DNA from 3 places in the Allocoprobacillus halotolerans genome. Region 1 is predicted to be linked to each of the others. Evidence: a T-box and tRNA genes for the amino acid it is inferred to sense, from the RefSeq annotation. Region 1 holds a T-box; the other regions hold tRNA genes.
The links. The T-box of region 1 lies ahead of lysS (lysine--tRNA ligase). A T-box ahead of a tRNA ligase gene usually reads a tRNA of that ligase, here a tRNA-Lys.
Positions count from the first base shown of each region.

Region 2: it encodes a tRNA-Lys, which carries the amino acid that the T-box ahead of lysS (lysine--tRNA ligase) is inferred to sense. The anticodon was not compared.
Region 3: it encodes a tRNA-Lys, which carries the amino acid that the T-box ahead of lysS (lysine--tRNA ligase) is inferred to sense. The anticodon was not compared.

Region 1 is NZ_CP101620.1:1,474,593-1,481,856, reverse strand. Features, by position in the region: partial or broken gene NMU03_RS08725 (ABC transporter ATP-binding protein/permease) at 1-254, opposite strand, end outside; gene NMU03_RS08720 (PD-(D/E)XK nuclease family transposase) at 665-1,507, opposite strand; T-box leader at 1,962-2,194, shown strand; gene lysS (lysine--tRNA ligase) at 2,233-3,723, shown strand; gene NMU03_RS08710 (hypothetical protein) at 4,133-4,306, opposite strand; gene NMU03_RS08705 (ISNCY family transposase) at 4,378-5,454, opposite strand; gene NMU03_RS08700 (hypothetical protein) at 6,567-6,746, opposite strand; gene NMU03_RS08695 (helix-turn-helix domain-containing protein) at 6,787-7,110, opposite strand.
Region 2 is NZ_CP101620.1:355,730-362,993, forward strand. Features, by position in the region: gene NMU03_RS02230 (hypothetical protein) at 1-335, opposite strand, end outside; gene NMU03_RS02235 (Mrp/NBP35 family ATP-binding protein) at 548-1,366, opposite strand; gene NMU03_RS02240 (YitT family protein) at 1,390-2,250, opposite strand; gene NMU03_RS02245 (heavy metal translocating P-type ATPase) at 2,321-4,195, opposite strand; gene NMU03_RS02250 (cation transporter) at 4,278-4,496, opposite strand; gene NMU03_RS02255 (ArsR/SmtB family transcription factor) at 4,514-4,873, opposite strand; gene NMU03_RS02260 (non-canonical purine NTP pyrophosphatase) at 5,029-5,610, opposite strand; tRNA gene NMU03_RS02265 (tRNA-Gly) at 5,938-6,010, opposite strand; tRNA gene NMU03_RS02270 (tRNA-Leu) at 6,014-6,096, opposite strand; tRNA gene NMU03_RS02275 (tRNA-Lys) at 6,104-6,178, opposite strand; tRNA gene NMU03_RS02280 (tRNA-Thr) at 6,186-6,261, opposite strand; tRNA gene NMU03_RS02285 (tRNA-Val) at 6,270-6,345, opposite strand; tRNA gene NMU03_RS02290 (tRNA-Glu) at 6,349-6,424, opposite strand; tRNA gene NMU03_RS02295 (tRNA-Asn) at 6,432-6,507, opposite strand; gene NMU03_RS02300 (hypothetical protein) at 6,592-6,933, opposite strand; gene NMU03_RS02305 (aminotransferase-like domain-containing protein) at 6,980-7,264, opposite strand, start outside.
Region 3 is NZ_CP101620.1:2,078,993-2,086,256, reverse strand. Features, by position in the region: gene NMU03_RS12240 (glucose-6-phosphate isomerase) at 1-1,137, shown strand, start outside; tRNA gene NMU03_RS12235 (tRNA-Gly) at 1,219-1,291, opposite strand; tRNA gene NMU03_RS12230 (tRNA-Lys) at 1,299-1,374, opposite strand; tRNA gene NMU03_RS12225 (tRNA-Gln) at 1,381-1,456, opposite strand; tRNA gene NMU03_RS12220 (tRNA-Tyr) at 1,464-1,546, opposite strand; tRNA gene NMU03_RS12215 (tRNA-Thr) at 1,552-1,627, opposite strand; tRNA gene NMU03_RS12210 (tRNA-Val) at 1,631-1,706, opposite strand; gene NMU03_RS12205 (PucR family transcriptional regulator) at 1,810-2,328, opposite strand; gene NMU03_RS12200 (PucR family transcriptional regulator ligand-binding domain-containing protein) at 2,325-2,966, opposite strand; gene NMU03_RS12195 (hypothetical protein) at 3,277-3,762, opposite strand; gene NMU03_RS12190 (DUF3784 domain-containing protein) at 3,828-3,977, opposite strand; gene NMU03_RS12185 (DUF3887 domain-containing protein) at 4,000-4,290, opposite strand; gene NMU03_RS12180 (HAAS signaling domain-containing protein) at 4,345-4,641, opposite strand; gene NMU03_RS12175 (PadR family transcriptional regulator) at 4,634-4,981, opposite strand; gene NMU03_RS12170 (hypothetical protein) at 5,104-5,616, shown strand; gene NMU03_RS12165 (hypothetical protein) at 5,700-6,200, opposite strand; gene NMU03_RS12160 (metallophosphoesterase family protein) at 6,375-6,584, opposite strand; gene NMU03_RS12155 (metallophosphoesterase) at 6,587-7,231, opposite strand.

The sequences.
Region 1 (7,264 bases):
ATTGTATGATTACGATAAGAATCCCAATCCCTATCTTTATATTTCTTTGTCGATATACCATTAATAATCAAATCACCTTGATCATAACGATCTAATCCACCAATAATATTTAAAAGTGTTGTTTTTCCACTTCCACTTGGTCCCAGAATCGCCACAAATTCATTATCTCTTAAATTCAAGCTCACACCATCAAGTGCTTTTTGAACAAGATTTCCAGTTTTATACTGCTTGTGTATATTTTTTATCTGTAACATGCTTCTAACCCCTTTTTATAAATATCTATTATTAAACATCTTTAATTTGAATTGAAAATGAACATTTCTCTTTTCCTTCTATTTCTTACTTTTTTCAACATATTTCCCGGGTAATAAAAGCATTTTATTTCTTTATTTAAAAACATCCATTGACTTTCTCTATTTATTTTTTAGTTTTACTTATAAGTGAGAGAAATCAAGTTTCTTTATTCTTTTTAAAATTCATGCTTAATATATCTAAACATATTAACAATACTCTTATTATCATATAATTTCAAAAAGAGCATTTTTCTATTCTTAACAATTATGAATTAATTCAATGTTCAAGAAATAATCACTAGTATGTTCTATATATTTTTTTGTAATATAACACTTTTAAAAAATCAGAGATACAAAAGTATCTTAGATGATTACGAATGAACTAACTGATAGAATTGATGATAACTCATATCTAAATCAATGTTATCTTCTATTTTTTCTATTTGTTCTTCATTGCAGTCTTTTATCCATTCAAGATTTTCATTCGTAAATCTCTTAATTAAGATTTTCATAAGAGTTTCAATTTTACCTTTTAATATACCACGTTTCTCACCACGTTCTTCTCCAAGTTTTTCTCTTTCTACTACAATTTTTTCTAATTCTTTGCACATTTCGTATTTTCCTCCTTCAGATTTTTTAAAATAACTGGCTCTTGTTTTCAAGACTTCATAATGCATTTGATCTGGATCCCTGCACATTAAATCATGCATCAACAACCCTAATGGGCTTTCATCTTCTATACTGGCATTTAAATAGATGATATGTAACTTATCATTAAACAATCTTCCAACTTCATCTATGTATCTGTTAATATGACTGATGATTTTGTTTGTTTTTAAGAAATCATCTTCACATATAAACACAACATACATTTCTTCAATCTGATTCCATTCTTCACCTGCAAATGATTCACTACAATCTAATATGCTTGCATGATACCTTGCTCTTAGTGGTGTGGCGTTTTCCTCGTTTTTTTCCATTTCGATGTTGATGATTTTCCCATCACTAAGTGTAGCGACAATATCCATCCCTATGGACCTGCCCTGAAGATTCTTACGTTCATCTTCAGTTTCAAACTTCATTAAGGAAACATCATCACCAAAGATTGTTTTGACAAGAAGTTCAACACAATTTTGATTCTTGAATAGAACTTTCATGAACTCATTGTCAATAGGTCTAAGTATTTCCAGTATCTCCAAATACTGTTGATTCATAGTTAATCACTCCTTCTCTAAGATTTTTATAGTTTCAAAACTTTCCATATTTAAGGAATGATAAACAGGATTAAAATACCCTTCTATTATATATATACGCAAAAATTTTCGATTTTTCTTTTTATTTCTATAAAAAAGTTTAAAAAACTTTCTTTTCAAGATAAATATAGCATATTATTTGCTTAAAGTAAATAATATGCTATATTTTCATATTCAGTTCTTAGCAATGTAAAACCTTTATTAAACTGATTTTTAGAAAAGCTCTTAAAATCATTCAACCAATGAATTTAATCAAAATATCAAAATGGTGTTCTCTTTAATTTTGTAATCAAGAGTTTCTTTGATGGCTATTTATTATTCCTGTCTCATTTCAATACACAACGAAAATTTCGTATCTTGTCAAAGATTAAGACTTGACATTAAATATGATTATTTATATAATACACCCGTATAGAAAAAGGCGATGAATAGAAGAGTAATTGTTATGATTTATGAACAGAGAGTCCTGATGGTGGAAATGGATGATAGTAATAACAATGAAAAAAGACTAGGAGCCGTATTTTGGATCGTATGTGATAAAATAACGTGTGCCGCGTTACAGGCTAGACTCTGATAGGAGTTGAAAAGGTTTATACAGTGATGTATAAATGAATAAGGGTGGTAACACGATATACTCTCGTCCCTTTGTGGGAGAGAGTTTTTTTATTGGAAAGGAGAAAACAACCATGGAAGAAAGACAATTTAGTGAACAAGAATTAGTAAGACGTGAAAAACTTGATTTTTTAAGAGAAAGAGGCATTGATCCTTTTGGACAAAGATTTGAAGTCACTGCTTTTTCTCAAGACATTAAAAACACATATGCAGGAAAAACACATGAAGAATTAGAAGAAGCAGCGATTGAAGTCAAAGTAGCTGGAAGAATTATGACAAAAAGACGTAAAGGAAAAGTCTGCTTTATGCATATTCAAGATAAAGAAGGACAAATTCAAATTTATGTCAGAAAAGATGTAATTGGTGAAGATAATTATGAAGTTTTAATTAAAAGTGATATTGGTGATATCGTTGGTATTATTGGAACTGTTTTTGTAACAAATACTGGTGAATTGTCTGTAAAAGCAACTCAATACATCCACTTAACAAAAGCTTTACGTCCTTTACCTGAAAAATATCATGGTTTAAGTGATATTGAAGAAAGATATAGAAGAAGATATGTTGATTTAATTATGAATGAAGATGCAAGAAAAATTGCCTTTACAAGACCTAAAATTATTCGTTCTATTCAACATTATCTTGATAATCTTGGTTATACAGAAGTAGAAACACCTGTTCTCAATCCTATTTTAGGAGGTGCTTCAGCTCGTCCATTTATCACTCATCACAATACTTTAGATATCAATTATTATTTAAGAATCGCAACAGAATTATCTTTGAAAAGATTAATTGTTGGTGGTATGGATGCTGTGTATGAAATTGGTCGTTTATTTAGAAATGAAGGTATGGATAGAACACATAATCCTGAGTTTACAACAATTGAAGTTTATAAAGCATTTAGTGATTTAGAAGGTATGATGGATTTAACAGAAGGTATTATTTCTAATGCCGCTAAAGAAGTATGTGGAACATATGATATTGAATATAAAGGGCATCAACTTTCTTTAGCACCAGGATTTAAACGTATTTCTATGACTGATGTGATTAAAGAAAAAACAGGTATTGATTTTGCTAGTGATATGACTTTTGAAGATGCGAAAGCATTAGCTAAAGAACATGGTATTGAGTTACAGCCACATTATGAATATGGACATATTATTAATGAATTCTTTGAAAAATATGTAGAAGAAACAATTGTAGAACCTACTTTTGTTTATGGACATCCTGTGGAAATTTCTCCACTTGCAAGAAAGAATCCTGAAGATCCACGTTTTACACAAAGATTTGAATTATTTATTTGTGGTAATGAATACGCTAATGCATTTAATGAATTAAATGATCCTGATGATCAATATGAAAGATTTGCAAATCAGTTAAAAGAAAAAGAACTTGGTAATGATGAAGCCAACGAAATGGATTTAGATTATGTAGAGGCTTTGGAATACGGATTACCACCAACAGGTGGAATGGGTATGGGTATTGATAGACTTGTGATGTTATTGACTGGACAAGAAAGTATCCAAGAAGTCATTCTTTTCCCTCAGATGAGACCAAGAAATAAATAGTGATAAAATCAAGATAATTTGAATTATCAATGAATTAATAATATAAATATAAGCATAAATTTATGATATGATAATACGAAACAATTCATGACTATTGATCATAAAGTTATGCTTTTTTTATTCCATAAAAGAGTTAGATAATTTATAGAAAATATGTAAGTGGATGCATTTTTGAAAAATATGTTAAATTTTTATGCATTTTTATATGTTTTCATACATTATCATGAGACATGGACGCATTTTTTTGTAAGTGGCTGCATCTAATTTAAATGTATAAATATGATTCATTTGTTATATACTGTCAAGCAATTTTGAAAATGTCCTAAAAATTTTTAAACATTAACACCGCAATTTCGGTGCTTTTGCTTTGCAAGATACCTTAAATAAGAATCTTGTTTCCATGGATGACTCATTGGTGGAATATATTTATTTTTTCTTTCTTTGGCTTTATTTCTTCATCAAATTCTTTAGAATATGGACTGTGTTTCGGAACTTCCTGCATCAGGTAAATTTGATCAAGAATATTCACATATAATCCTCCATCAAATGATTCTATGACCATACAATCCATCTTATTTTTCATATAGCATGGGGTCCCGTTTGATGTCACCGGTATGTATATCTTATTTTTGAATTTGATACTGTGTCCTGCATCTATCTTTCTTGGTGAAAGAACCGCCAATGTATGATTAATCTTCTCCAATGATGGTTGCATTTCAAAGACCGATTTGGTACTATTGAGGTGTAGAGCAAATCTGTCATTGAATTTTTTAGGTATGAGTTTAAAAATTCATTGGCTGACTCTATATCTTTGATATGAGCACGTTTAAGCTCGACAGGCAATCTTGATTGAAAGGTCTGATTCAATCGTTCGATTCTGCCTTTGGCTTGAGCGATGCTCGTTGTTTTAATATCAACGCCAAGATTATGACAGGCATAGGAAAACTGTGTAAAGGTGTCTTCGTCATCAAAGGCGTTGTTTTTTCTTTTATATTCAAACACAGTGCGGCGATCAGTATAGAACATGGCAGGGATTCCATAGTTAGTGAGAATTTGATAAAAGACATGATAATAGCCATTTAATGTTTCCTGATGATCAAAACAAGCCCCAACCACCTCACCGGTAGCATCATCGACAGCAAGGTGAAGATGCCAAATTTGACCAGGAATCCACTCATAGCTGGATGCATCCATTTGAATCATCTCACCCTTATATTTACATCTAGGTCTTCTAGGATGAGCATCATTTTCATCAACAGAGGCAATGACTTCTTTGATTTGATTTTGAATTTTTTTAGAAGAAGTATTATTCAATTGAGCCTTCAGCTGATTTTTAAGGATTTTTCTAGTTTTTTTGGTAGCTTTAGGAGAAATAATATTTTCCTCTCTAAGCCATTTATTCAAGGTAGTATCACTGATTTTGACATTAAGATCATCATGAACGATTTCACAGAAATGAGTAAAATTGGCATTAGAGTAATAATCGACATATAATTTAATGATCTGATTTTTAATATCAAGAGGGATGGTAGTAGCAGGAGCTCTACCTCTATTGCCATGAACGAAACCAGCTTTTCCATAAGTTTTATATTTAATGATCAATCTATTAATGGTTCTGACAGAGCAGTTAAGTTTAACAGCAGCACGCTTTTTATTACCATTAGTTTCAACAAGTTTTTTAATAGTCAGATATTTATTTTCTTCATTCATTCTTAAAACAACCTTTCTCATAGAATAACCTCCCAACAAAAGTGAGATTATATAATAACATGAATTTTTGAATATGTCCTGCTAGCAGGACATATTCAACTTGGATACATTAAGACATTATCATATTTGAATCAGAGTATAAATATGATTCATTTGTTATATACTTGAAATAGAGTCAGGCTAATGTTATAATTCCTGACTTTGGTATCCAACATTAAAATATAGTGAGAGTTTTATTAAAAGAAAGTGTTTATCTTTTAAATGATTTCTACTGGCTTTTATATTTTATAATTGAATATTTGACTTATTTATCTTTCTATCAGGTAATAATTTGCTAATGATAATTTTGCCATCTTCTCAAAAATCTTTGATGAATTGACTTGATGTCTAGACGTTAATATATTGGCTTTCCAAGATTCAACAGAAGTAAGAGATTTAAAAGTATGATGTGCACCACAACGTTTTTGAGGGGAATAATCACTTTCAATGATTGATGAATAAGTATGCTCTTTATTATGGTTTTTTTAAGAAAATAAGCCATAATGCATCTCCAGAGTATATATCACTAGTATCACTATATAAAATACAATGCAAAAAAATAAACAAAAAAATAGAGAAGAAAGAAAAAAACTGATAAAATCAGCATAATTTGATATTATATAAAAAGGTATTCCTAAAAAATATAGTGAGAACTTCTAAAGACGGGGATACATTAAGACATTATCATATTTGAATCAGAGTATAAATATGATTCATTTGTTATATACTTGAAATAGAGTCAGGCTAATGTTATAATTGACTCGTAAGTTAAATAGCATTGTATCAATGCAAAAAGGTAAGGAACGCTACTCCTTACCTTTTCTAGTTTTTATAGTGAACTTAACACTAGGATAGTTATCGCTTTATATTTCTGTCTATCCATTTACAAATATAATATGCAATTATACCTGCCACGACAGATAAAACTAAGTTAAACAACATTGTATCACCCCCTTTTCAAAGGAGGAACGATAACAGTCATATTATATCAAATGCAGGATATTTTACAATCTATAATAAAACCATTTTATCTATACACCTTTCATCGTTATTCATTTTAACAAAAGCTATTTATTGAATCAATAAAATACATCTTATTTCAATTGTTTATACTTATAAAAATTATAAATTCCATAAATAATATTTCCTAACAAAACAATCCACAATCCATAATTAATTGATTCATCCCAAGTGATATATAAAACACCAATAGTTAAGATTGCTAATACAATATGCACCAATAAAAATACTTTATATAACTTTGCTTTTGACATCATAATTCCTCCAATAGTTAAAATAATTTCCTTTATTATATCATATATGAACATCCTTTTCTTTTAAATTCTTCTTATAAACATAAGGTGTTACATTCATTTTCTCTTTAAACTTTTTTGTAAAAAAATGAACATCTCCAAATCCACACATATAAGAAATATCTGTAATAGAAATATCTTTTTCTAAAAGTTCTATACTTTTGCGTAATCTAAAATCTAAGATATATTTAAACGACGTACAGTCCATTTGTTGTTTAAAATGACGACATAAATAATGTGGTGGTAATCCCACTTCATCAGCAATTTGATCTAATATGATTTTATCTTGATAATAAACATTGACATATGTAATAATTTTTTTCATTCTCATTAATTCATAACTTTGTATTTGTGATGGAAAGTTTGAAAATAATTTTTAAACAATAATGACCATATTTGTAATAGATCAATGTATATATTCAATGCATCTTTAGTTGTTTGGTATAACTTATATATATTTTAAAGATATTGAATTATTG
Region 2 (7,264 bases), 1.1 Mb from region 1:
ACTAATGGTGTAATGAATTCATTACGATTAAAATAACGTGCATATTCTAATGCGATTAAAACAACAACACCAATTGTCATGAAGTTCAATGTTGCATAATTGGCAGCAGTAAACATTGGTGTTAAAAGTTCAAGCCAAGCCATTCCTGGTAACTTTGCTAATGAAATACCTTCTGTTGTTGTAGAACAAACAACATTAGAAAACAAAGTACAAAACGCACCAGCAATAATAATTGGTAATAATGCTGTGAAAGCATTTTTGATTGCTGACATGTGTCTTTGATTAGATATTTTTGAAGCAACGACTAATAAAGCTTCAGAAAATCTATCAATCATTTCTTATTCCTCCCTTTTTTATTCTCATATGTGCACATTGATAAGATGTCACTATTTTATAAAAAGAAAGCGTTTTCTCAATAATTTCAAAAACGTTTGGATATAAATTTCAAGGCAATCGACAAAAAAATAAAAATATTGAAAATCATATCCATAAATTGACATTTTGATACAAAAAAGAACCAGAAAACCATTGGTTTCTAGTTCAACTTTTAAAAGAATTGAATCTGTTTTTCAAATTCATCCAACCATGATGAATCATAATTTTCAATCATACCCATATCAGATAATTGTGTTAATTCACTGTCTAAAGGCAATTGCCCTAAAATATGTAAATCATATTTTTGAGCCACATCCTGTAAATGACTTTTTCCAAATACAAAGATTTTCTTGCCACAATCTGGACACTCTACATAACTCATATTTTCAACAATTCCCAAAATAGGAATATTCATTGTTTTTGCCATATTAACAGCTTTAGAAACGATCATACTGACAAGTTCCTGTGGACTTGTCACAATCACTATACCATCTAATGGTAATGACTGAAAAATTGTTAATGGGACATCTCCTGTACCAGGAGGCATATCGACAAACATATAATCAATATCTCCCCATTGAACATCACTCCAGAATTGTTTAATCATTCCCGCTAAAATCGGTCCACGCCAGACAACTGGTTCTTCACTATCATTCAACAAAAGATTTGTTGACATAATGCGTGTTCCTTCAAGTGATGTAGCTGGAATAATAGACTCTCCATTAGAATAGATTTGTGTGCCTTCTACTCCAAAAGTTTTCGCAATGGATGGTCCTGTAATATCACCATCTAAAACAGCACATCGATAACCAGCACGTTGTTTTAAAACAGCCAATAAAGATGTGATAGAAGATTTCCCAACACCACCTTTTCCACTGACAACGCCAATCACTTTTTTAATATGGGAATCTTTGTTCATCGGTGCTAAAAAACTTCTTTCTTGACAATCTTCCTGACATGATTGACAATCATGATTACAATCTTGACTCATAATTTATCCTCCTTTGTTTTCTATTATGATTCAATATATTCTTTTTTAAACGTAAAGCCACGTCCTTTGACTTCATTTACCTTGCTGACAACCATAAAAGCATGTTCATCAATATTAAGGACTAAATGATTTAATTTTGGCAATTCACGATTAGAGATAACAGTCATCACAACAGGATATTCATTCTTCATATATCCTGAAATAGACTTCAACATCGTTGTGCCACGATCTAATTCTTGGATAATCATCTCATTAATACGTTCATATTCTTTAGAAACAATCATCACTTCTGTTTGAGCTTTCCCAACAACTAAAACTTTATCTAAAACAATTGTATATGTCGCAACTAATACAATACCATATAAAACCATTTCTCGATTGGTATAAAAGATCTGCATTAATAAAATCAAAAAATCAAAAGCATACATAGATACTGAAATAGGAATACCTGTTTTTTTATTAATAATCAATGGCGGTATATCCATTCCACCTGTTGATGCATTACATTTAATGACAATGCCAATCGCACTTCCAATCATAACACCACCAAGTAATGCTGCCAATAATGGATCGCTTGTCATTTGGGTATAACCAATTGTTTTTTCAAATACACTTAAAATAAATGGATAATAAAAGGTACTGATTAATGTTGTTAGGGCAAAGGCTTTTCCTAAGATAAAAAAACCTAATAAAAACATTAATAAATTAAAAACCGATAAAAATAAAGTCATTTGAATACCAAACAAATGGTAAGCACCTATTGATAACCCCGTAGAGCCACCGGTAATTAAGCCATTAGGAACAATAAATAATAATACAGCTAAAGCATAAATTGTATTTCCTAAAAAAACACCGGCAATATTTTTGATGAATTTATAATTCATAAATAACTTCCTTTCTACTCAGGAATCTATTATATCATGTTGAAATAGAAAAGAAAAGGTAACAACGCTGTTACCTGATCTTTAAAGCACGTGTCGCATTAATGACTGCAATGACCATGACACCTACATCTGCAAAAATAGCTAACCACATATTGGCAATACCTATTGCTCCTAAAATCAAACAAATAAATTTAATAGCTAAAGCAAAAACAATATTTTCTTTGACAATACGTAATGTTTTTAAAGAAATCTTCATTGCTAAAGATATTTTCGATGGATCATCATCCATTAAAACAATGTCAGCTGCTTCAATTGCGGCATCAGAACCTAATGCTCCCATTGCGATTCCAATATCAACACGGGATAATACTGGTGCATCGTTAATTCCATCACCAACAAAAGCAACTTTTTCTTTTTCGCCTTTACAAGCTAAGACTTCCTCAACTTTCGCAACCTTATCAGCTGGTAAAAGTTCACTATATACATAGTCTACACCTATTTCTTGTGCAACTTTATTGGCAGCTTGTTTTGTATCCCCAGTCAACATAATTGTTTCTTTGATACCTTGTGATTTTAATGACTGAATCGCAACCTTAGAAGTTGGTTTTACAACATCACTAATCATAATACATCCTGCATATTTTTGATCTACGGCTACATAAACAAGCGTTCCAGTCTGATATTTTTGTGAAATCTCAATATTCATTTTTTGCATTAATTTTTCATTACCAACATAGACTTGATGTCCATCAACAATAGCACTGATTCCATGACCAGCAATTTCTTCAATATCATGTACATTTTCACGTTCTAATTTTTGTCCATAAGCTTTTTGTAAACTTAAACTAATCGGATGACTTGATGCCATTTCAGCATGCGAAGCATAATATAACAATTGTTTTTCATCAAAATCTTGAGTGGCATCTATTTGTGTCACTTCAAAAACACCTTTTGTAAGTGTTCCGGTTTTATCAAAAACCATATATTTCGTACTGGCTAAAGCCTCTAAATAGTTAGAACCTTTAACCAAAATACCATTCGTTGAGGCACAACCTATTCCTCCAAAGAAACTTAAAGGAATAGAGATCACTAAAGCACATGGACAGCTTATAACAAGAAATGTCAAAGCACGAATAATCCAATCACCCCATGAGGCATTCTGCCCCATTATCATCAAAACAATCGGAGGAATAATGGCTAGTGCTAATGCACTATAACAAACTGCTGGTGTATAGTATCTGGCAAACTTCGTAATAAAGTTTTCTGAACGTGATTTTTTCATACTTGAGTTTTCTACCAAATCAAGAATTTTAGAAACGGTTGATTCTTCAAATTCTTTGGTTGTCTGGACTTTAATTACACCACTCATATTAATAAAACCACTAATCACTTCATCCCCTGTTTTGGCATCTCTTGGAACACTTTCACCGGTTAAAGCACTGGTATTAAAAGTCGTATTACCTTCGATGATAATACCATCAATCGGTACTTTTTCACCTGGATTGACAATAATCTCACTACCTACTTCCACATCATCAGGATCGACTTTTTCCAATTCTCCATTAACCATCACATTGGCATAATCAGGACGAATATCCATCAAAGCCGCAATATTACGACGACTCTTTCCAACCGCTACACTTTGAAACAACTCTCCAATCTGATAAAACACCATAACCGCAACACCTTCTCTAAACTCTCCTAAGCACATGGCTCCAACTGTTGCGACTGCCATTAAAAAGTTTTCATCAAAGACTTGTCTTTTGAGAATTCCCTTTATGGCTTTTCTTAAAATATCATAACCAATAACCAAATAAGGAATCAAATATAAAACAATTTCTACATAAATATTAACAGAAACAAATGTTGTCAAAACACCAATCCCTATTATCAAAACTACTGATAACAAAATACGATAAAACACATTCTTTTGTTTCTTTGTCATAAAAACGCTCCCTTTAATTTAATATATGTTCATTTATTCATATGTTACCCTTGCAAATTCCCTCTTAACGAGGGAATCTTTATTATAAATAAATTTCACAATCATCTTCAACAACTTTACAGTTTTGATACGCTTCTTTCATCACTTCATCAATATTAACACCATCTTCAAATTCTACTTTTAATTTTAATGTCATAAAACTTAATGTCGCATCTTTCACACCTTTTGTTTTCTTCACTGCTTCTTCCATTTTGGCTGCACAATTGGCACAATCCACTTCAACTTTATATGTTTTTTTCATCCTTAAAATCTCCCTTCTTATTCCTCTACATGTTCCATACCCATTGCCATAATTGTTCTGACATGATCATCATCCAATGAGTAAAAAATAATTTTTCCTTCACGTCTAAATTTAATTAACTTACTATCCTTTAAAACTCTTAACTGATGACTGACTGCTGATTGACTCATTCCTAAAATTTGAGCAATATCACCAACGCATAATTCACTTTCAAATAATGCATATAAAATTTTAATACGTGTCGTATCACCAAAAACTTTAAATAAATCAGCCAATTCATAAAGATATTCATCATCCGGTTGTTTATCCTGAACTCTTTTGACAACATCTTCATGGACAGCCAGAAAATCATTTTGATTATCTTCTTGTCTATTCATAGCATCTCTCCTTTTGAATATATGAACATCTTTTCATATATAAATATATACTATCTCTATATCCTTGTCAATGTCTTTTTATAAAAAATATATAAAAAGCCCCCTCAATTAGAGTGCTTACATTTCTCTATAAACAAAAATACTTTTTTATAAAATCAATACATTCTTTTTTCAAATACAAATCCCATTGTTTTCATATCTTCATCAGTTAAATCAGTATAATATTTTTGGGTAATGGGATCAATTGTGATTGTATCTAAGGGATTTCCTCTATGAGGATGCTTGAATATTTTTGATGTCAGAATAAAAGCATCTTCTTTGATTTCAATTGTATTTAATCCTTTTTCACTCATAAGAGCCAAACCGGTAATATAATAACCAATTGTTTGTCCACCAATAGATTCAATAAGATGAGTATAATATTCAATCATTTCATCAACAGATAATTCTTGACCATTAACACGTCTAACAAATAATCCTGGTTGTTTGTCTTCCGGTATATTTTCAATATATAATCCTGAATCAGCACCAATTGTAGGAATATGTGTATATTCAAAATATGCCTGTGCTTTTTTGATTGCATTTTCAATTGCACTCTGACCATCTTCTACGATTTCTAATTGAATTCCTAAATCTTTCGGTGTCACAATTTCTATTGGTAAACCTTCTAATCTCCTTTTCATATTGTAGATTTTAGAATGATTGTGCGTTGCATATAATAATTTTATCTTCTTCATCTCCTGCCTTTTATTTTAGCACTTTCCTTTATTTATTAAAAGTCAGGAAATGAGAACATATCCGAAATCACGTTTTTACATTTTTAAATACATATATAATGATAGTAACTTTAACAAAACAATTGACTTATCTTTTGATTAATAGTATTTTTTTGTAGAAAAAGAGTATACTCTTATAGGTATGTTTTCTTGCCTCTTGTGGCGAGATGTGCAGATTGATGCGGAGCCATGTCCCTTTCTTTGTTATTTTATTAAAAAAGATTGAATTTTATAAGAATAAAAAACTCTAAAACCTATATAAAAAATGGCTTTAGAGTATCTTTTAAATGGAGCGGGTGATGGGAATCGAACCCACGTAGTCAGCTTGGAAGGCTGAAGTTCTACCATTGAACTACACCGCAGATGGTGCGGATGACAGGACTTGAACCTGCACGCCGAAGCACTAGATCCTAAGTCTAGCGTGTCTGCCAGTTTCACCACATCCGCATGTAAATGGTGACCGCAGGCGACTCGAACGCCTGACCCTCTGATTAAAAGTCAGATGCTCTACCTACTGAGCTAGCGGGTCATAAATATGGTGCCGGCTAAAGGACTTGAACCCTCAACCTACTGATTACAAGTCAGTTGCTCTACCAATTGAGCTAAGCCGGCATAAAAAATGGTGGAGGTTAACGGGCTCGAACCGCTGACCCTCTGCTTGTAAGGCAGATGCTCTCCCAACTGAGCTAAACCTCCATATGGTGACCTGTACGGGATTCGAACCCGTGAATGCATGCGTGAAAGGCATGTGAGTTAACCGTTTCTCCAACAGGCCACAAAAATGGCGCTTGAAGTAGGACTCGAACCTACGACCGATCGGTTAACAGCCGATTGCTCTACCAACTGAGCTATTCAAGCATATTTCATATTGCTCAAATATATTATCATATCATATCTCTGAATGCAAGTCTTTTTTTAAAAAAATAGAAGTCTTTGCGACTTCTATAAAAACTCTCCATTTTTACCCCAATTTTCAAATTCTTCAATAGAGAGATATTGTTGTTGAACAGGTATTTTTGTAATACGTTCTACTTCTTTTAATAATTTTTCAGCAAATTCTTTTTTATATGCATATTCTGTTGTATGAAAAAGCTGACATGATATTTTCATACAATCCATTTCCTGTCCTCTAAAATACATCACTTGGTTATCTTCTATATGAATCATCAAATTTTCTTCCTTTTTTTGAGGTAAGATAGAAATGAGTTCTCCAGCACTTTCTTTCAATGCTTTTTCTTGATTTAATGTTAGTGTTTTTGTTGTTGTAAATGTTATATACGGCATACAATTTTCCTCCCATTTATCAATTATATATGAATCAACTTAAAAATTATGACGAAATTTTTGACATTTCATAAGTTAATTCACCCAATATTTGAACACCTTCAATAATCTTTTCATCAGTTGGTGTCGAATAATTCATTCTAAAGCTATGACACTCTTTTGAATCATCATCTAAAAAGGCATTACCTGGTACAACAGCCACATTTTTTTCTAATGCTTTTTTGACAAATGTCAACATATCAATGCTTTCTGGTAAAGTAACCCAAATAAACATTCCTCCTGTTGGAATCGTATATTGAATTGAAGGATGGAAATGTTTCTTCATTTCATC
Region 3 (7,264 bases), 600 kb from region 1:
TATGATAAAGACGAAGTTGAAGCAATTAAAGCAAAAGTCAACGAATTAAAAGATGAAATTGATGTTTTATTAGTTTGTGGTATTGGAGGTTCTTATTTAGGAGCCAGAGCTGCAATTGAAGCATTAAATGGTTTATATTCTGCTCACCCTATCCAAATTATTTACATTGGAAATACATTCTCATCAAATTATTTAGCTCAAATCAAAGAATATGTAAAAGATAAAGAATTTGCAATCAATGTTATTTCTAAATCTGGAACAACAACTGAAACTTCTATTGCTTTTAGAATTTTCAAAGAATTACTTGAGTCAACAAAAGGTAAAGAAGTGGCTAGAAAAAGAATTGTGGCAACAACTGATAAAGAAAAAGGTGCCTTAAAAACTCTAGCAACAAATGAAGGTTATACAACATTTGTCGTTCCTGATGATGTTGGTGGTCGTTATTCTGTTTTAACAGCTGTTGGTTTATTCCCTATCGCTATGGCAGGGATTGATATTGATGCCATGATGCAAGGTGCAGCTGATGCCAGAAAAGAATACAACAATCCTAACTTAGATGAAAACAATGCTTATCAATATGGTGTCGCTAGACAAATGTTATCAAAACAAGGTTACCCTGCTGAAATGTTTGTGACTTATGAATTACAATTAGCTCAAACTGCTGAATGGTGGAAACAATTATTTGGTGAATCTGAAGGAAAAGAAGGCAAAGGTATCTTACCTACAAGTGCAACTTTCTCAACTGATTTACATTCACTTGGACAATTCATTCAAGAAGGAAGCAAAGTTTTATATGAAACTGTTTTAAAAATCGAAAATCCAATTGCTGATCTTGAAATCCCTAGTGATCCAGATAACTTAGATAATTTAAACTATCTTGCTGGTAAAACTGTGGATTATGTTAACAAAAAAGCATGCGAAGGAACAATTGATGCTCATGTCAATACTGGAAATGTACCAAACATTCAAATTACACTTGATGAATTAACTCCATATTCATTTGGATACATGGTATACTTCTTTGAAAAAGCTTGTGCATTATCAGTTTATTTATTAGGTGTTAATCCATTTAACCAACCAGGTGTTGAAGTTTATAAGAAAAATATGTTTAAATTACTTGGAAAACCAGGTGCTTAGAAGTGAGAAATCACTTCTTTTTTATAATATTGAAAACAAAAAAATCAATCCAAATAGATTGATTTTATGCGCTAAATTCATTGGAGCGGGTGATGGGAATCGAACCCACGTAGTCAGCTTGGAAGGCTGAAGTTCTACCATTGAACTACACCGCAAAGAAATGGTGACCCGCAGGCGACTCGAACGCCTGACCCTCTGATTAAAAGTCAGATGCTCTACCTACTGAGCTAGCGGGTCAAATAATGGCTGGGATAGCTGGATTCGAACCAGCGCAATGACAGAGTCAAAGTCTGTTGCCTTACCGCTTGGCTATATCCCAACAAAGATGGTGGGGAGGGGCGATTCGAACCACCGAACCGAAAGGAACTGAGTTACAGTCAGCCGCGTTTAGCCACTTCGCTACCTCCCCGTATATGGTGCCGGCTAAAGGACTTGAACCCTCAACCTACTGATTACAAGTCAGTTGCTCTACCAATTGAGCTAAGCCGGCAAATGGTGGAGGTTAACGGGCTCGAACCGCTGACCCTCTGCTTGTAAGGCAGATGCTCTCCCAACTGAGCTAAACCTCCATTTTCTAGTGCCCTCTTATAATAGCATACGACCATACCCTCGTCAAGAAAAAATGAAAATAAAAAACAGAAATTTCATTTGTTCAAAATTTCTGTTTTTCATTTATTCCATCATTTTCGCTATATAGAAAGCCATCATATATGGAAACTTATCTTCAAAAGTTGCCAAATCATTATTTAAAAGTTTTTTTATTTTATCTATACGATAATTAACCGTATTACGATGCGTATATGTCACCTTTGCTATTTTTTGAGGACTGCCATCATATTTTAAATAATAATAAAATGTTTTTTCCAATTCTCCATGATGTTTTTTATCATATTGAATAAGACAATCCAATAAACGATGATACATATCTGATAGTATTTTTTTATCTTGAATTGAAAATAAAATCTGATAGATTCCCATATCATCAAAACACATAATATTTTGATGAAACATTCTTGCTAGAGATACAGCTGACAATGCTCTTTGATAACTTAAATGAAGTTCTCGAATATCTTTCATTTTCGTTCCAATACCTACAAACAACGATTTGACTTTCATTCTTCCTTTAGCTCGACGATACATCGAATGAACAAGTTTCAAAAAGACATCTTCTAACAAATTATTTACAATCAATACATAATAACCATCATACCAAAAAAACTATACGGACACTCTATTTTTTCAAAATATAATTGCAATTGCATGGACAATCTTCTTCTTTCAATTTCACTATATTGACTGGCATCTTCAATATCTACCAACAAAACTTGAAAATCGCCATCTACATCAAAACTACGCATTAATTCAATTCTGTTTTCTTCTATTGTTCGGGGATCACTAAAAATATTTTGAAAATACTGCGTAATTTGATAATCCTCTCTTTGTGAGAATAAACAACGCATACAAAAATCTTTTATTAAATCGACCATATGTATATGCCAAGGAGAGACAAGCAATGGAAAATCATTCGCCTCACAGTAATCAAGAACATCCCGAGGCACATCAAAAATATATTTTCCAGTATTAATAATTAAACCCACACTATGATATTTGACTAAATACTCAACAAGCTTTAATAAAGCACCTTCTTTTTGAAATCCTAAACCACTTGTCACAATCAATTCTTTTCCCCATAATTGCTGAATTGTGGTTGTATCTTCTATCAAATGAACCCAACTCATCGCGTTTGCACAGCCATTTTTACCACACAATAAAGTTAATTGATATAAACTTTGAGTTTCATTCAATGCATCTTCGATAGTAAATCCCATATTCTCACCTACCTATTGTTATTATACACTTTCTTTTGTGCAATTTGCACAAAAATCGATATTCATATTTATATTCTCGGCTCCTTTTCTTTTGCTTAAAAAATCATATAATAAAAGTGTAAATAAAAAGCCATTATCAAAGAGGAGGTAAAATCATGAACGTTTCTTTTGCTTATTTTTCATTAGCACAACAACCTACAACTTGCCCTTCTTGGGTAAAATGTGAACATTATTTTAACTGTGCTAGTTTCTCTAAGTTTTTCCCTTTCTTCTACAAATAATAAAAGTTAAATAACGTGGCCTAGCCACGTTATTTATTTTGTAAAGCATTTAATTTTCGATAAATATCCCGTGTCTGTTGCTTGGTTGATCCACTCACAACAAACAGGTCATTTTCCGTTTCAATAACAACATATGATAAGCTATTTGTATAACTATAAAGACGATAATTTCCAAATTCATCATTATGATAACGTCCAGCTTCAATTTTGGCATTATTAATACCATTTTTCTTTTTTCCTATCTTCAAATCTTCACGATATTCAATTTGAATGATATCTTGATAATCAATCAGTGAAGATGAAACAAATGAGCCTGATAAAGCTAAAGATGACTTTTGAAATTCAATATGAATATTACCACTAAACATAATGCAGTAAATGAATCCTCCCATTGCTAGTGATAAGACAATCCTGACAACAAGTGAACGTTTGTTTTGGTTGAAACGATAAGAGACTCTAGCCATCTCACTTCCTACTAAAATAACAACAAGTCCAATCATGATTGAAGCTATCATTATATACAATCCCCATGATTCATTAAATACCAAAGACCATAAACCTAAAGTGATAATCAAAAATCCTAATCCGATGGTGCGGCATAGCTTTTTTCATGATATTGTGCCTTTTCTTCATCACTAGCAGTATTATAACCAGCAATGAAAAATGCTCCTTTTCCCATTAATAAAACGATTGAAATTACAAGAAAAACACTAATAATAAACCACAACATTTGATTTTCTCGCTTTCATTTTTTATTTCATATAGAGACCAGCTAATTGATAATTTTCATCCAAAGTAATAGTATATGTTACACTTCTATTTTGATAGAGTGCGACAATTTCTCCAACGACACAAATCGTTCCATTTTGTTTAACTTCAACATATCTTTCACTTGTTATACGTTGAAAATCTCCTAGTTCACCTAATTGTTTTAAAGCATCACTTAATGAATTTTCTTTTAAAGATTGAGCCATTTTTTCATCACAACGTTGGATAATTCCCTGCTCATCTAAAGGAAAAACATCTAAAATAACATCTTCCATTATTTCTTCTACTTTAGCCTGTTGAAAAACTTTTGAATCTTGAAGATTTTGATATTAAGGCATCAAAGAAAGCACAAACAAATAAGCTGCCAGAATGATAATCAACACAATTCCAACAATAATCAAAATCATTTTTTTATGAGAACGAGGTGGTGTGACACCCATATTCTCATTAAATTCACACGCCAATTCTTCAGGTGCACCCATTCTTTTTATGATTTCATCAAAACTTTCATGATTTTTTAATGCTATATCAATATCATTTTCTAAATCTAATCGAATCTTCTTTTTCTGCTCTTTAGAACATCCCAATAATTTTAAAACTTGTTTAATATATTGATTTCTATTCATATTCATTTTCCTCCAATATTTCATCCACGACATCAACATATCTTTTCCACAATTTTTTTAATACATCTAATTGTGTCAGTCCCTTTTCAGTGATGCAATAATATTTTCTTGAAACTTCTTTATTCTGTGGTGGACTCCATTGACTTTGAACACATTCGTCTTCTTCCAAGCGATATAAAATAGGATAAAGAGTTCCTTCTTTCATTTCAAACATCCCATGACTTTTCTCTTTCATACATAAAATCATTTGATAGCCATACATTTTTTCTTTTGAAAGAAGCTGTAAAACTAAAATTTCTAAAATCCCCTTCTTTAATTGTCTTTCATATCTTTCATTCATTCAATCACTTCTTTTTTATTTAGTATTACTAAATATATATTAATACATAATAATAACATTTTCAATAGATGAGTGAATATAAAAGTCATAATTTCTGTTCATACTATATACAGGTGATAGACATGGTAAAAAAATTTACATTTGATGATGAAAATGATGATTTATTAGAAGATAAAAACTTGGCTAACAGATTACAAAATCAATCAATACAATCATTTTCAACAAAAAACATCAAACCAAAAACAAAAGTGAAAACGAAAGTCAAAAGAAAAACAAAACATCATACAAGAGTTATCAAAGAAAAGAAAAAACATTCTTTTTTCAAAAATATCTTTCTTATTTTATTTATTATTCTTATAACAACGGCTTTATGTCTGGCAGGATATGTAGGATATCGCTATTATCTCCAACAACAAAATCAAATTGAAGATTTACAAAAACAACTTGATGAGCAATCTTCACAAAATCAATCCATTCAAACGCCTCAAAAAGACAATGAAGAAACTAAAAATCAAAATCAACAGCCTATAACACCTCCTTTGGATAATGAACAACTCCCAGAAAATTCTCAAAATCCAGACAATAACAATGAAGATATTAATCATTCTCATGAAAATACTCAACTCCCTGAATAATAATCAAAAAGAAGAATCTTAACGATTCTTCCCATTTCATACAATTTCACATATAAACTGATAACTATTGGCGGTGCACACAATTACTTTTTATATGTCTCAATAAAATCATTAATAACCTCTACAATCTCATTGTAATAATTTTTAAAATAATTATCTCTAGGATTATCTAAATGATATTGTTTAGCCCATTGATGAAAATGTCTATTAATATATTTCCAACGTGCAAGTTCATCTGGATATTGTTTAAAAATATTTTCAACTTCTAAAACATCTGTATAGGAAATATGGTCCTTTTTTATCCACTCAATAACATCAAGAATCATAGATGTATTATCTATTTGAAAATAGTGTTTTTGTCGATGAGCTGTGATATTCAAATCTACAAAGTAAAGCACCTGTAGTTTTATACTCGATGCCATACTACACATAGAAAGCTCTATTTCATCAATATCTTTACTTTGAAAACACTGATCGCCATATATGATTTTTCCATTAGAAAATAATAATCGCCCTGCTGTTCCTATATTTTCATTTTCATCATTAGTAACAACTTCAACCCTATGAATAACCTTTTCGCTCATTGTACATTCCTCACTTTCCCTTTATTTCTTATCAATTCTATAATCTTTATGATAAGGCAAATTGAATGGTCCCTAGTTATCTTCCTACCTTTATTATAACATATCATTTTTTGATATATATTATTTGTTGAAGTTGCGTTTTAAAATGAGACAATCATGACTTATGTTTTTTCATCAATGTTCATTTTGAATAGTCAATATTAAATACTCTGATTGAGAACCCGTTCTTAAAGGATAACCCCAACCAGCAATACCTGACGATACTACCACTTGCATATGAGAAAGTTGACAATAGCCATAATTCATTTCACCAAATCCAAGCCATTGACTTAAAATACCCACTGGAAACATTTGACCACCATGTGTATGTCCTGATACTTGCAAATCTACCTGTAATTGATTATTTTTTCTAAATCCACTGGTTGATGATCCATTACCAATAAGAAATCTGTTGAAGATGTTCCTTGCATAATATTTTGTAAGGAATCACGTGGATGACTACGATCATCACGTCCTATTAAAACAATATCATCATTAATAAAAGTTTTTTCATCACATAAAACATGAATATGATTTTTTTCTATTGTCTGTTGCAATTGTTCTGGTGTAAATGCTGGTTGACTGGCATATAAAGCCTGATCATGATTACCATAAACATAATAGATACCATATTGATTTTCAATCGTAGAAAGAATCTCAAAAGTATGTTGCATATCTTTTAATGATGTTCTTTCATCTACGATATCCCCACCCAATAAAACAATATCTAGATTCTCCCTAGATATATCTTGACAATAGCTCTGTAATTCCTTTTCATTCATTGTATTTGGAAAATGCAAATCACTTATAAAAGCCACCTTATAATCCTGAGATAACTGCTTTTGTGTTGTGACAGTATAATAAATAGGATTGACATCCTTCATATGCATATAACCATACCCCAAAAGTATCAATAAACATAGGATTGGAATGACCCCTAAACGTTGTGCTGTTTTGATTAATGAAGGGATATTTTTTGAGAAAACAACCATAAAATCAAATCTACTATAAGGGCAAAAGCAAAC